One region of the Streptomyces sp. NPDC048415 genome, then DNA from elsewhere that is predicted to be linked to it. Evidence: riboswitches for the same ligand, from Rfam matches in the RefSeq annotation. Region 1 holds a riboswitch; the other holds the start of a gene.
What was found. A riboswitch is a leader RNA that binds a small molecule or an ion and turns the genes downstream of it on or off. The one in region 1 is predicted to bind thiamine pyrophosphate.
Positions count from the first base shown of each region.

Region 2: it holds a riboswitch for thiamine pyrophosphate, as region 1 does, so the genes downstream of both, AB0D27_RS27040 (cytosine permease) here and thiO (glycine oxidase ThiO) in region 1, are expected to answer to the same signal.

Region 1 is NZ_JBEZKJ010000025.1:73,543-81,038, forward strand. It holds gene AB0D27_RS18900 (hypothetical protein) at 1-255, opposite strand, end outside; gene metF (methylenetetrahydrofolate reductase [NAD(P)H]) at 312-1,235, opposite strand; gene thiE (thiamine phosphate synthase) at 1,336-1,995, opposite strand; gene AB0D27_RS18915 (Rv2175c family DNA-binding protein) at 2,088-2,459, opposite strand; gene AB0D27_RS18920 (FAD-dependent oxidoreductase) at 2,707-3,870, opposite strand; gene AB0D27_RS18925 (hypothetical protein) at 3,985-4,344, opposite strand; TPP riboswitch at 4,397-4,510, shown strand; gene thiO (glycine oxidase ThiO) at 4,508-5,668, shown strand; gene thiS (sulfur carrier protein ThiS) at 5,665-5,865, shown strand; gene AB0D27_RS18940 (thiazole synthase) at 5,869-6,663, shown strand; gene pknB (Stk1 family PASTA domain-containing Ser/Thr kinase) at 6,899-7,496, shown strand, end outside.
Region 2 is NZ_JBEZKJ010000047.1:23,584-31,079, reverse strand. It holds gene sph (sphingomyelin phosphodiesterase) at 1-810, shown strand, start outside; gene AB0D27_RS27060 (aldo/keto reductase) at 860-1,765, opposite strand; gene AB0D27_RS27055 (alpha/beta hydrolase) at 1,991-2,824, opposite strand; gene AB0D27_RS27050 (alpha/beta hydrolase) at 2,877-3,122, opposite strand; gene AB0D27_RS27045 (alpha/beta hydrolase) at 3,044-3,607, opposite strand; TPP riboswitch at 3,773-3,867, shown strand; gene AB0D27_RS27040 (cytosine permease) at 3,858-5,273, shown strand; gene thiD (bifunctional hydroxymethylpyrimidine kinase/phosphomethylpyrimidine kinase) at 5,301-6,098, shown strand; gene gndA (NADP-dependent phosphogluconate dehydrogenase) at 6,205-7,496, shown strand, end outside.

The DNA.
Region 1 (7,496 bases):
GCGGCCGTTGATGGCCCAGCCCTGCGCGAAGCCTTGGCGGAAGGAGAGCGTGACGTAGGTCTGGCCGACCGCGAAGGCGGCGGCGCCCAGGCCGATGACCACCACGGAGGGCATCAGCACGCCGAGGACCACACCGAGGAAGCCGACGAAGGCGAGCAGCCGGTAGCGCAGCCGCGCCTTGTACTGCAGCAGGACCTCGCCGAGCAGCCACAACGCGACGACGCCGAACGCGATATAGAGGACCGTCCAGCCCATGTACGCCCCTCTCCCAGTGGCCGCTACGCAGTGTGTCGTACGCGGGTGCGACCGGTCTAGGCCCGCTGTGGGTGGTGCAGGCCCAGATTCTCGTAGATTTCCAGCGTCGCCGTGGAGTTGTTCAGCGTAATGAAGTGCAATCCGGGGACTCCCTCGGCCAGCAGCCTCGCGCAGAACTCCGTGGCGAACTCAATGCCAATGGAGCGTACAGCCGCCGGATCGTCTTTGGCTGTGAGGATCCGCTCTTTGAGGGCGTCCGGGAAGGAGGCGTTGCTGAGCTTGGGGAGCCGTTCCAGCATCTTCACGCTCGTCACCGGCATGACCTCGGGGATGACCGGCGTCGCACAGTCCGCCGCCGCGACGCGATCGCGCAGCCGCAGATACGACTCCGGCTGGAAGAACATCTGGGTGATCGCGTAGTCGGCGCCCGCGCGGCACTTGTCGACGAAGTGCGCGACGTCCAGGTCCCACTCGGTGGAGCGCGGATGCATCTCCGGGAAGGCCGCGACGCCGACGCAGAAGTCGCCGGACTCCTTGATGAGACGGACCAGCTCGGCCGCGTAGGTCAGACCCGTCGGGTGCGGCACCCACTCGCCCATGGGGTCGCCGGGCGGGTCGCCGCGGACCGCGAGCATGTTGCGGATCCCGGCGTCCGCGTACTGACCGATGATGTTGCGCAGTTCCGCGATCGAGTGGTTGACCGCGGTGAGGTGGGCGACCGGGGTGAGCGTCGTGTCGGCGACGATCTGCTCGGTCTCCTTGACGGTGCCGGCGCGCGTCGAGCCGCCCGCGCCGTAGGTCACGGAGACGAAGTCGGGCGCGACGGCCTCGACCCGGCGCAGCGCGTTCCACAGGTTCCGCTCGCCCTTGGGGGTTTTCGGCGCGGAGAACTCGAACGAGTACGTCTTCTTGCCGGTCGCGAGCATGTCGCGCACGGTGCGTGCGCGATCAGTCCTGGTGGAAGCAGATCCGAGGGCCATACCCGCAGGTTAGCCAGGGGGCGCCGGTCCCCCAACCGAAGCGAGGGGAATTGTCCGATTTGCCGACTTCTTGTCCACCCCTCGGACAGTCACCGCGCGCCTACGCGCCGCGCAGCCGCTTCGCGAAGTCCGCCGCCGCGGCTCCCGGGTCCTCCGCCTCCGTGATCGCCCGTACGACGACAACCCGCCGGGCGCCCGCCTCCAGCACCTCGTCGAGGTTGCCCAGGTCGATGCCGCCGATGGCGAACCAGGGACGGGCGGTGCCCAGCGCCGCCGTGTAACGGACCAGGTCCAGGCCGGGCGCGTGGCGGCCGGGCTTGGTGGGGGTGGGCCAGCAGGGACCGGTGCAGAAGTAGTCCACGTCCTGCTGCACGGCGGCGGCCGCGACCTCGGACTCGGCGTGCGTGGAGCGGCCTATCAGGATGTCGTCGCCGAGTATGGCGCGGGCCGCGGGGACGGGGAGGTCGCCTTGGCCCAGGTGCAGTACGTGGGCCTGGATGGCGTGAGCGACATCGGCCCGGTCATTGACCGCGAGGAGCTTGCCGTAGCGGGCGCAGGCGTCCGCGAAGACCTGGAGGTGCTCCAGCTCCTCCGCCGCCTCCATGCCCTTGTCGCGCAGCTGCACGATGTCGACGCCGCTCTCCAGGACCACGTCGAGGAACTCCTCGAGGTCGCCCTGGCGTCTGCGGGCGTCCGTGCACAGGTAGACGCGGGCGTCGGCGAGCTGGGCGCGGACGGTGGTGGCGGCGTTCTCGGGCATGCGTATGTCCCCCGTTGTCGGTGCGTACGGACCAGGGCGGCCGGGGTGGCCCGGCGAACCGTGGTCCGTACGCCGGACGGTCTTGGTTCAGGTCAGACGGCGAGCGCCTGGGCGCGGCGCTTCACCTCCGTGCCGCGATTCTCGCTCAGAGCCTGCGCGGGGGTGCCGGGCAGGGTCGGGTCGGGGGTGAAGAGCCACTCGAGCATCTCTTCGTCGGTGAAGCCGTCGTCCCGCAGGAGCGTCAGGGTGCCGGACAGGCCCTTGACGACCTTCTGCTCGTTCCCGTCGATGAAGGCGGCGGGGACGTGCAGCGCGCGGTTCTCACCACGGCGTACGGCGATCAGCTGGCCCTCCTTGACCAACTGCCGGACGCGGGTCACCTCGACGCCGAGCTGTTCGGCGATGTCGGGGAGGGTGAGCCAGGCGGGGACGAGAGCATCGATCTTTGCGTCAATCTCGGTCACGGGACAAGCCTGCCATCCCGGACTGACAGTCGGAAGCCAAGGGCGTCCGACCTGGGGTGACGGATGACGCCTTTGGCCGCCTTATGAGGGACTTCGCCGTGATCGCCGTGTCACGGACTTCGCCGTGATCGCCGTGTCACGGACTTCGCCGTGATCGCCGTGTGACGGACTATGCCGTGGCCGCCTAGTGACGGATTACGCCGTGGCCGCCGTGTGATGGACTGTGCCGTGACCGCCTTGTGACGGATTACGCCGTGGCCGCCTTGAGAGGCCTCGCCGGATCCGACAACAGCTCCGGATCCATCAGGGCGCCCGACTCGATGAGCCTGCGACCCTGGGCGAGGTCCCTCGGGCGGCCCACCGCCAGGAGGGCGACCAGGCGTCCGGAACGGAGCCAGCAGACCGTCCAGGCGACTCCCGTGGGGTCGCCGCGCCACACCGTCGTGTCGGCGGGCGCGTGGTGGCCGACGTACTGGACGAAACGGCCGAACTGTTCGGACCAGAAGTACGGGACCGGGTCGTACGCCGCCGGGGATTCGCCGATGATGTTCGCCGCGACCGTGCGCGGGCCCTGGAGGGCGTTGTCCCAGTGGTGGACCAGGAGACGGCCCTCGTACCTTCCCGAAGGGAAGGAGGCGCAGTCGCCGACCGCGTAGACATCCGGTACCGAGGTGCGCAGATGGTCGTCGGCCAGGACCTCGCGATGGGCACCGAGCTCGATGCCGGAGCCGGCGAGCCAGGCGGTGGCCGGACGCGCGCCGATGCCGACGACCACGGCGCCCGCGGGCACCCGGGAGCCGTCGTCCAGCACCACCGCGCCGGGCTCGACGCGCTCCACGCGCGCGTGCGTACGCAGTGTGGCCCCGCTGTCCGCGTACCAGGCCGCCATCGGCGCGGCCACCTCGGCGGGCAACGCCCCCGCGAGCGGCCGGTCGGCGGCCTCGACGACGGTCACCGCGCACCCCGCCTCGCGCGCCGCCGTGGCGAACTCGGCGCCGATCCAGCCCGCCCCGACGACCACGATGTCGTGCTGCTGGGCGAGGACGGGACGCAGCCGCTCGGCGTCGTCGAGGGTGCGCAGCAGATGGACCCCGGGCACGCCCTCCGCGCCCGGCAGCCGGATCGGTTCCGCTCCGGTCGCGACGACCAGGACGTCGTACGGCACGGGTCCGGTGGCCGTGTCCAGTTCGTGGTCGCCGGGGCGCAGGCCGAGCGCCTCGCGCCCGAGCTGCAGTTCGATGTCCAGCGCCTCGAAGTCGACGTCGAAGGCGGAGCCCTCGGCCTTGCCGAGCAGGACGGCCTTGGACAGCGGCGGCCGGTCGTACGGCTGGTGCGGCTCCGCACCGATCAGTGTCACGGTGCCGGTGAAGCCCTGTTCGCGCAGCGCGACCGCGCTCTGCACCCCGGCCATCCCCGCGCCCACGATCACGACCCGCCGTGCCGTACGCCCCTGCGACTGCGCCTGCGTCTGCTCGCTCACCTGATCACCATAGACACCTGACAATTTGTCAGTCAGCGGCCGGGCTCAGTGAGCTGTTCCACACTTCTCGCGGAGCTGCTCCACCACGCTCGTCCCACTCCCCGCCTGCGACTCCCATTCCCAGGTCTCCTCCAGACGCACGCGTCCGTCGGGCAGCTCCACCACGAGGGACGCGCAGCGCCCCGACGAGGTGCTGCCGTCGCGCTTCAGCTGCACGTACCGGAAGTCGAGGCGGTCGCCTTCACGGGTACCCACGAGGTGCCCGCGTACGACGTCGCCGCCCGTGTACTCGGCCCAGATCTCGCCGTCCTTCTCGTGGTACGAGAACCGGGTGCGGGTGCCCACCTGACCCGGCGCCTGGTCGGCGACCGGGGCGAGCACGAGGCCGTCGAGCGAACGGGCCATGGACGGAGGCTCCCTTACTGGGAAAGGTGGCGGCGGGCTAGGGTGGTCACCGTAAAGCACTCGCGGGAGCCCGGACGCACCGGGCTGAGAGGGAGGCTGGGACGGCCTCCGACCGTACGAACCTGATCCGGGTCATGCCGGCGAAGGGAGGGGCTGGACGCCCATGTCGCGTACATCAGATGTCCTTGTCATCGGGGGCGGCATCATCGGCCTTGTCACGGCCTGGCGGGCCGCGCAACGCGGGTTCGCCACCGCCGTCGTCGACCCCGAACCCGGCGGCGGAGCGGCCCAGGTGGCCGCCGGAATGCTCGCCGCCGTCACCGAACTGCACTACGGCGAGCAGACCCTGCTGGGCCTCAATCTCGCCTCCGCGCGCCGCTATCCGGACTTCGCCGCCGAGCTCACCCAGGCGAGCGGCCAGGACCTCGGCTACCGACAGTGCGGCACGCTGGCCGTCGCGCTGGACGCCGACGACCGCGCCCATCTGCGGGAACTGCACGCACTGCAACGCCGGTCGGGGCTCGACTCGGAGTGGCTGAGCGGTCGCGAGTGCCGCCGTCTTGAGCCGATGCTCGCGCCCGGCGTACGCGGAGGTCTGCGCGTCGACGGCGATCACCAGGTCGATCCGCGCCGCCTCGCGCGGGCCCTGGTCACGGCGTGTGAGCGGGCCGGTGTGGTGTTCCACCGGGCGTGGGCGGAGCGTTTGAGCGTCGTACGGGACCGGGCCGCCGGAGCGGTCACCACCGATGGCACCGAGCTCGCCGGCGGCCAGATCGTGCTGGCGGGGGGCAGCCTCAGCGGGCGTCTGGCGGGCGTCCCCGACGACGTCCTGCCGCCCGTGCGTCCCGTGAAGGGGCAGGTACTGCGCCTGACCGTGCCGAAGCGGTACGCGCCCTTCCTGAGCCGCACGGTACGTGCCGTCGTGCGCGGCAGCCAGGTCTACCTGGTGCCGCGCGAGAGCGGCGAACTCGTCGTGGGCGCCACCAGCGAGGAGCTGGGCTGGGACACGACAGTGACCGCCGGCGGCGTGTACGAACTGCTGCGCGACGCCCATGAGCTGGTGCCCGGGATCACCGAGCTGCCACTCACGGAGACGCGCGCCGGACTGCGCCCTGCCTCGCCCGACAACGCGCCGCTGCTCGGCCCGACCGAACTGGACGGGCTCCTGCTGGCCACCGGGCACTACCGCAACGGCGTACTGCTCACCCCCATCACCGGTGACGCGATGGCGCACGTCCTGACCACCGGCGAACTCCCCGACGTGGCCCGCCCCTTCACACCCGGGCGCTTCGGCGCCGCCGCCCTCACGGAGCAGCCCGCATGAACATCTTCGTCAACGGAGAGCGACAGCGCATCGACACGGGGACCGCTCTCGACACGCTCGTCGCCACCCTCACCCCCGCGCCGTCCGGGGTGGCCGCCGCGCTCAACGAAACCGTCGTCCCGCGCGCGCAGTGGTCGTCGACAGCCCTCTCCGAGGGAGACCGCATCGAAGTCCTCACCGCCGTCCAAGGAGGCTGAGCCATGGCCGACGATCCCTTCGTCCTCGCTGGTACGTCCTTCTCGTCCCGTCTGATCATGGGTACCGGCGGTGCGCCCAGCCTTGACGTCCTGGAGCGCTCACTCGTGGCGTCCGGCACGGAGCTGACGACGGTCGCGATGCGGCGCGTAAACGCTTGCGTCCACGGTTCGGTGCTGTCGGTGCTCGACAAGCTCGGCATCCGCGTCCTGCCCAACACGGCGGGCTGTTTCACCGCGGGCGAGGCCGTGCTGACCGCTCGTCTCGCGCGCGAAGCGCTCGGCAGCGACCTGGTCAAGCTGGAGGTCATCGCCGACGAGCGCACGCTGCTGCCCGATCCGATCGAGCTGCTCGACGCCGCGGAGACGCTGGTCGACGACGGGTTCACCGTGCTGCCGTACACGAACGATGATCCTGTGCTCGCGCGGAAGCTGGAGGATGTCGGCTGCGCCGCCATCATGCCGCTCGGGTCGCCGATCGGGTCCGGGCTCGGCATCCGCAATCCGCACAACTTCCAGCTGATCGTGGAGCACGCGCGCGTGCCGGTGATTCTGGACGCGGGAGCCGGTACCGCGTCCGACGCGGCGCTCGCGATGGAGCTGGGGTGTGCGGGGGTGATGCTCGCCTCGGCCGTGACGCGCGCCCAGGAGCCGGTGCTCATGGCAGAGGGCATGCGGCACGCCGTCGAGGCCGGCCGGCTCGCCTACCGGGCGGGGCGTATCCCCCGACGGCACTTCGCCGAGGCGTCGTCTCCTGTGGAGGGGCTGGCGCGGTTGGATCCCGAGAGGCCCGCCTTCTAGGTGCCCGGCGCTGCGCTGGGTTCGGGCCCGCCCGCGCACCGCCCGTTTCCAGTCGTCTGGGGAGTGCGCGGGCCTTCCGCGGGGGTTCTTGCCGTTGGCGGGCGCTGCATTCGTCGCGGCTGTGTCGCGGGCTGCCCGCTCGCTGCCTGCGATGTGCGTCACAGGTCGGCTGCAGTCCCGCTCCGGTATCGGCTGAACGGGGCGCGTGACAGTGGCGGCTCGTACACTCACCTGCGTGGATACGACCCTTCAGGACCCGCTTGTCGGGCAGGTGCTCGACGGCCGCTATCGCGTTGACGCACGGATAGCGGTCGGCGGGATGGCCACGGTCTACAGGGCCCTGGACACCCGCCTCGACCGCGTGCTCGCGCTCAAGGTGATGCACCCGACGCTGGCCGCCGACGGCTCGTTCGTCGAGCGGTTCATCCGCGAGGCCAAGTCGGTGGCACGGCTCGCCCACCCCAATGTGGTGCAGGTCTTCGACCAGGGGGCGGACGGGTCGTACGTCTACCTGGCCATGGAGTACGTCGCCGGGTGCACCCTGCGCGACGTACTGCGCGAGCGCGGCGCCCTGCAGCCGCGGGCCGCGCTCGACATCCTCGAGCCGGTGCTCGCCGCGCTCGGCGCCGCGCACCGGGCCGGGTTCGTGCACCGCGACATGAAGCCGGAGAACGTCCTCATAGGGGATGACGGACGGGTCAAGGTGGCCGACTTCGGTCTCGTACGGGCCGTGGACACGGTGACGAACACGACCGGGGCCGTCCTCGGCACCGTGTCCTACCTCGCCCCCGAGCAGATCGAGCACGGCACCGCCGACACCCGCGTCGACGTCT
Region 2 (7,496 bases), on a different contig from region 1:
CAGGACCACCGTGCCGCCGAAATCCCGAAGGCGCCGTTCTTCCGCGGGAATGACGTCGTCGTGCTGGAGGAGGCGTTCGACAACTCGGCGTCGGACGCGCTGAAGAGCGCGGCGGCGGGCGAGTACCCGTACCAGACGCCGGTCGTCGGACGTAGCAGGAGTGGCTGGGACGCGACGGGCGGGGCGTACTCGTCGACCACGCCCGAGGACGGCGGGGTGACCATGCTCAGCAGATGGCCGATCGTGCACAAGGAGCAGTACGTCTACAAGGACGCGTGCGGCGCGGACTGGTGGTCCAACAAGGGGTTCGCCTATGTGGTGCTGAATGTGAACGGCACCAAGGTGCATGTGGTCGCAACCCACGCGCAGTCGACGGATCCGGGGTGCGGCGCGGGTGAGGCGGCGTCGATGCGCAGCCGGCAGTTCAAGGCGATCGACGCGTTCCTGGACGCCAAGAACATTCCGGCGGACGAACAGGTCATGGTCGCCGGTGACTTCAACGTGGACTCGCGCGGCACCGAGTACGCCTCGATGCTCGCCGACGCCGACCTGGTGGGGGCGGACGCTCGGACCGGGCATCCGTACTCCTTCGACACCCAGGAGAACTCCATCGCGCACGAGCGTTACCCGAGCGACCCGCGCGAAGATCTCGACTACGTTCTTCAGCGGTCCGGTCACGTGCGTCCCGCGGTCTGGAAGAACGAGGTCGTCAAGGAGGAGTGCGCGCCCTGGACGGTGTCCAGTTGGGGCACGGGCTACACGTATTCGAACCTCTCGGACCACTACCCGTTGAGCGCGTACGCGGGCTGAGGCGGAGGTGCGGAGGGCCCCTGCCACTGCCGGGGAGGGGCCTTCGGCCTCACTCGCTCTGCGCGTGGAGTGCGTCGAGGCGGGCGATCTCGTCGGGTGTGAGACGCAGGGCGCCCGCCGCCACGTTCTCGGTGAGGTGGTCCGGGTTGCCGGTACCGGGGATGGCGAGTACGTGCGGGCCCTGCTGGAGAGTCCACGCCAGGCGGACCTGGGCGGGCGTCGCGCCGTGGGCCTTCGCGATGGCGAGCACTTCGGCTTCCTGGGGACCGCTCGGACCGAGCGCACCGCCCTGGCCCGCGATCGCGAAGAACGGCACGAACGCGATGCCCTGTTCGCCGCACGTGCGCAGGACGGCGTCAGCCCGCGGGTCCGGGGAGTCGAGCCCGTACTGGTTCTGCACGGCCACCACGGGCGCGATGGCCCGCGCCTCGGCGAGGTGCCGGGTCTCGACGTCGGAGACGCCGAGGTGGCGGATCAGACCGGCGTCGCGTAGTTCGGCGAGCGCGCCGAAGTGCTCGGCGATCGAGTCCTGTCGCATGCGTCGGAGGTACACCATGTCGAGATGGTCGCGGCCGAGCTGGCGCAGGTTCTCCTCGACATGCGACCGCAGTTGGTCGGGCCGGGCCGAGGTGCCCCACTCCCCCGCGTAGTCGCGGAAGGGCCCGACCTTGGTGGCGATGACCAGGTCGTTCGCGTACGGGGCGAGCGCGGTGTTGATCAGTTCGTTCGCGGAGCGCAGTGCGGAGAAGTAGAAGGCGGCGGTGTCGATGTGGTTGACGCCCAGTTCGATCGCGCGCCGCAGCACGGCGATCGAGCGCCGGCGGTCGCTCGGCGTGCCGTGATGGAAGGCCGCGCTGCCGGTCAACCGCATCGCGCCGAATCCGATGCGGTTGACGGTGAGATCTCCGAGTTTCCAGGTTCCTGCGGCTTCCGCGGTGATCGTCTCTGAGGTCATCGCGGAAGTTTCGCACAGGGTTCGCGGATGGACGTGCGTGTCCTGAGGGTTCGCAGCCGACGCCGGGCTGCACGCCCTCGTATGGAGACGGGTCGCTGCGCATCGATGGCGCGCGTCCTGGTCCTCCGACGAGTCAAGTGCCCTCCGGTAACCGTTTCGCGCGACGACACGACCGTTGCGTCTGCTCTCGTGCTGTACCGGGGCTGAGTCGCTCTGCTCCGGCTTTCAGTGCGACCTGTCGGGAGCGCCGGGGTGTTCGATGGTCTCGGCGAAGGCGGCGATGTCGGTGACCACGCGTTCGGGCTGTTCCCAGTGGACGACATGGCCCACGTCCTCGTAGGTGAGGAGGCGGGCTCCGTGGATGGCGTCGAGGATGGTCTGCTGGTCGCCGCGGGGCAGGAAGTCGTCCTGGTCGCCCCAGATGACGAGGGTGGGCACCAGGATGCCCGCGAGGGTCACGGGGAGGTCGGCTTCCAGGAGTCCGCGCAAAGTCTCTTTCCAGACGTACGCGGGGAGTTTGAGGCTTTCGTCGATCATCGTCTCGATGAGTCCTCTGGCGACCGGTCGGGCCAGCATGGCGGACATGAACTCTTCGATGAACGCGCGGGGGACGGGATCGGTGAGGCCCTGGACGCTCTCCCGCAGTCCGGTCACCGTCGGCTTGTCCGTGAGGGTGCCGGGGGCGCCGATCAGTACAAGGCCCGAGATCCGGTCGGGGTGGCTGCCCGCGACGATCCTGGCGGGCACACCACCGGTGGAGGCTCCGACGAGGAGGGCGCGGTCGATGTCGACGGCGTCGAGGAAGGCGACGAGATCGGCGGCGAAGTCTTCGGGCGTGTAGCCGTCGGCGGGACGGTCGGCGTCACCGTGGCCGCGCTGGGTGGGTGCGTAGCCGTGCAGCGAGGGTGGGAGGCGCCTCAGGAGGGGCTCGAAGGACCACCACGAGTCGGCCAGACCGTGCACGAAGACGACTGGTGTGCCACCGGGGTAACCGGCTTCCGCATACGGGAGGGTGAGTCCTTCCCGCACCGGCGCGGACTTCAGGGAGATCACGGTCATGACACCCTGCCTCCTTCCGCTCGCGAGGGGCCCGCAGGCCCGGGGGTGTGCGTCAGGCCGCCCGGATGAAGCGGGTGAGCGCGGCGACGTACTGCTGGGGATGGGTGACGTGGGGGATGTGCCCCGCCCCTTCGATGGTCTGCCGCCGTGCCCGGGGCAGCGCCGTGGCCAGACGGTCGAGGATCGTCGACAGCCATGCCGGGCTCTCACTGCCGCGGCTCAGCAGCACCGGTGCGGTGCAGCGGGAGAGGGCGTCGAGGTCGAGCGTCGACCAGTCGGGGTCGGACTGTTCGTCCAGCCAGGTGGGAGCGTTGCGGACGAACGTCCGGCGTACCTCGGCGGGCTGAGGGCCGTGTCGATCGAGGCTTGCGTCGGACGCAGTTCCCTCATGGCCTCCGGGTCGTCGGCCACGATCGCGACGAGCGGGGGTTCATGGACCGTGAGGGTGCGCAACAGCTCGGGGCGGCGCGCGGCCGGCCCCAGCGTGATCGCCGCGCCGAAGGAGTTGCCGGCCACGTGCGCGGGTGCGGGCCCGAGCCGCTCGATCAGGGCCTCGAGGTCGTCCTCGTCCTGCCTCCGCGTGCCCTGGGCCGGTCCCGCCCCACTCTGCCCGTGTCCCCGGCGGTCGTAGGTGACCACCCGGAACGACGAACGGACGTCCGCGTCGATCGCGGGCTGCCATGATGTGTGGTCGTTCCACGAGCCGTGGACCAGCACCAGCGGATCTCCCTCGCCGACGACCTGGTAGGAGAGGTTCAGGTCCGCCACCCGGAGCAGCGGCATGCGGTGACTCCTCGGAACGCCTAGGGGTGACCGGGCTCGGCCAGCCGTGGTCGTTGCCTCCAGTGTCCGCCGGGGGCGCGGGCGGCGCCGCCGGAGCGCCGGGCATACGGCCTCACACGCCTCCTCAGTGCGCATGAGCCAGGCGAGCGGGTTAGGGTGTCCGTCGTACCGGACACGGGGTGCCCCATCCGAGGGCTGAGATCACACCCGTCGAACCTGAACCAGTTCGTACTGGCGGAGGGATGTCTTCATGCCTTTGGCGCATGTTTCCGGCGGGCTGCCCGCCGACAGCGGGCGGACCGTCTTCGACGGGCGGATGCCCGTCGCTCCCGGTGACCTCCGGGTCGAGGGGCACGGCATCGATCCGGTCCCCGAGAGCAACCGGTACGGCGGGGCCGGGCGCCTGTTCACGGTGTGGTTCGCCCCGAACATGACCATGACGGGCGTGTTCACCGGGACCATCGGTATCGCGCTGGGGCTGGACGTCGTCACCGCTCTCGCCGCGGTGGTCCTGGGTACGCTGCTGGGCGCGCTGCCCACCGCCTACCTGAGTACCTGGGGCAGCCTGACCGGGGCGGGCCAACTCCCGCTGGCCCGGCTCGCGTTCGGCCGGTCGGTGGTGCTTCCCGGAATTCTGCAGTGGCTGTCGTCGGTGGCGTGGGACGCGCTGATCGGGCTGTTCGGCGGGGACGCGCTGGCGCGGTTGTGCGGCTGGCCGTTCTGGGTCGGTGTGCTGGTCATGATGCTCGCCCAGGGAGCCCTCGGCGTCCTGGGTTACGAGGCCATCCACCGGCTGCAGATTGTCATGACCGTCTTCCTCGCCGTCGCCTTCACGGTGATCGCCTGGCGGATGCTCGACGGCGTCCACCCCGCCTCGGGCGGCGCCGCGACCGGCGCCGACCGCGCGGGCGCCTTCGCTCTGACCAGCACCATCGCGCTCAGTCTCGCCCTGTCCTGGGCCCCGTACGCGAGTGACTTCAGCCGCTATCTGCCGCGCACTACCTCCCGTGCCCGCATGTTCTGGTGCACTCTGCTCGGCCTGGTCGTGTCCTTCGTGGCCGTGCAGGCCCTGGGGCTGTGGGGCGCGACCGTGCTGACCGTGCAGACGGCCGCGGGAGTGGACGATTTGCTCGGCGGCGGGACACTCGGCGCGTTCGGACTGCTGGCTGTGGCGCTGGCGGCCGTGTGCAGCAACGCGATGAACGACTACAGCGGTTCGCTGGCACTGCAGACCGTCGGCGTGCGGATGCCGCGCCCGGTGGCTGCTGCCCTCGCCGCCGTGCTCGGCTTCCCGCTGGTGCTGTGGATGCACGCCGCCGACACCACCACCCGCTTCCAGAACGTGCTGCTGTTCGTCGGCTACTGGATCCCCGGGTTCGTCGCGATCGTCGTCGTCGACTGGATCGCCCGGGCACGGGCTCGAGGCGGCGCCGCGGTCGACCTGGCGGTCGAGGACACCCGGCCGCGGTCCGGATGGCCCGCGCTGCTGGCCTTCGTGGCCGCCTTCGCCGCGGCCGTGCCGTTCATGGACACCGGCCTGTACGTGGGTCCGGTGGCCCACGCGCTGCACGGCGCCGACCTCTCCTACTACGTGGCGTTCCTGCTCGCCCTCGCTGTGTACGCCCCCCTGCGCCTGCGCCGCCGCACGCGGCAGTGCGCGGGCTGACGGCCGTCCCCGAGAGGAGCACCTCGTATGACCCCGCCACCCCGCGTCCTGACGATCGCCGGATCCGACTCTGGCGGAGGCGCCGGAATCCAGGCCGACCTGAAGACGATGCTGGCGCTCGGCGCCCATGGGATGAGCGTGCTCACCGCGGTGACGGCGCAGAACTCCCTTGGTGTGCAGGGCGCTTGGGAGCTGCCCGCGGAGGCGGTGCGCGCCCAGTACCGCAGCGTCGTCGACGACATCGGCGTCCAGGCCGTGAAGACCGGGATGCTCTCGTCGCCCGGCCTGGTCATGACCGTCGCCGAGTTGCTGTCGGACGTGGCCGCCCCGGTCGTCGTGGACCCGGTGAGCGTCTCCAAGCACGGAGACCGGCTGCTGGCCGACGACGCGCTGGACGCCGTACGCACCCGGCTGCTGCCGCTCGCGACGGTCGCCACCCCGAATCTCGATGAGGTCGCCCAGCTCACCGGCCTGACGGTGCGGGATGAAGCGGATATGCGCCGGGCCGCCGACCGGCTGCTGGCGTATGGACCCCGTTGGGTGCTGGTGAAGGGCGGCCATCTCCCGGGGCAGGCCGTCGACCTGCTGACCGACGGCTCGGCGGAGCACTGGCTGCGCGCTCCGCGCCACGACAACCGCCACACCCACGGCACCGGATGCACCCTAGCCTCGGCCGTCGCGGTGGGCCTGGCGGAGGGCCGCACGGTGCCGGACGCCGTACGGCTGGCCAAGGAGTACGTCACCGCCGCGATCGCGGCCGGCTTCGCGCTGGGCGGCGGCATCGGTCCGGTGGACCACGGCTGGCGGATTCGCCCGGGGAGCTGAGATGAACATCTCGGCCCCCGCCGTCCGTACTTGATCGGTACAGCGACAGTCGTCTGCTCGCCCGTCAGGTACGCGGGGACTGCAGATCCGGACCCAAGGAGCACACATGAAGGCGACCGCGCAGATCGGCGTCACAGGGCTCGCGGTGATGGGCCGCAACCTGGCCCGGAACTTCGCCCGGCACGGGTACACCGTCGCCGTACACAACCGCACTCCCGCCCGGACCAAGGCGCTGGTCGAGGAGTTCGGGCACGAGGGCTCCTTCGTGGCGGCCGAGACGGCCGAGGAGTTCGTGGCGGCGCTGGAGCGCCCCCGCCGGCTCATGATCATGGTGCAGGCGGGCGCGGCCACCGACGCGGTGATCGAGGACTTCGCCCCGCTCCTCGAAACCGGCGACATGATCATCGACGGCGGGAACGCCCACTTCGCCGACACCCGCCGCCGCGAGCAGTCGCTGCGCGAGCGCGGCATCCACTTCGTCGGCGCGGGTGTCTCGGGCGGCGAGGAGGGCGCCCTCAACGGACCGAGCATCATGCCCGGCGGCTCACCACAGTCGTACGCCTCGCTCGGCCCGATGTTCGAGTCGATCAGCGCCAAGGTCGACGGCGAGCCGTGCGCCACGCACATCGGCACGGACGGCGCCGGGCACTTCGTGAAGATGGTGCACAACGGCATCGAGTACGCCGACATGCAGCTGATCGGCGAGGCGTACGACCTGCTCCGCCGCGTCGGCGGGTACGCACCGGCGCAGATCGCGGAGATCTTCCGGCACTGGAACAAGGGGCGTCTCGACTCGTATCTGATCGAGATCACCGCCGAAGTGCTCGCGCACACCGACACCGCCACGGGGCGGCCCTTCGTGGACATCGTGGCCGACGCCGCCGGGCAGAAGGGCACCGGCCGCTGGACCGTGCAGACCGCCCTGGACCTCGGCTCCCCGGTCACCGCCATCGCGCAGGCGACCTTCGCCCGGGCCGCCTCCAGCCGGCGCGGGCTGCGCAGCGCGTATCGCGCCCTGCCCGGCGGCACCTCCTGGGAGCTGTCCGCCACCGAGGCGGAACGCTTCACCAGCCAGGTCGAACACGCCCTGTACGCGTCGAAGCTGATCGCCTACGACCAGGGCTGGAAGATGATCCTGGACGCCGCCGAGGAGTACGGCTGGGACATCGACCTCGGTGAGGTGGCGAAGATCTGGCGTGGCGGCTGCATCATCCGGGCGGCCTTCCTCGACCGGATCCGGGCCGCCTACGCCGTCGACCCGGCCCTGGTCAGCCTGCTCTCCGACGCGGGCTTCGCGGCCGAGATCCAGGACGCCCAGGTGCCCTGGCGCGAGGTGATCGCCACGGCGACCCGCCGGGGCGTACCGGTCCCCGCCTTCTCCGCCTCCCTGTCGTACTA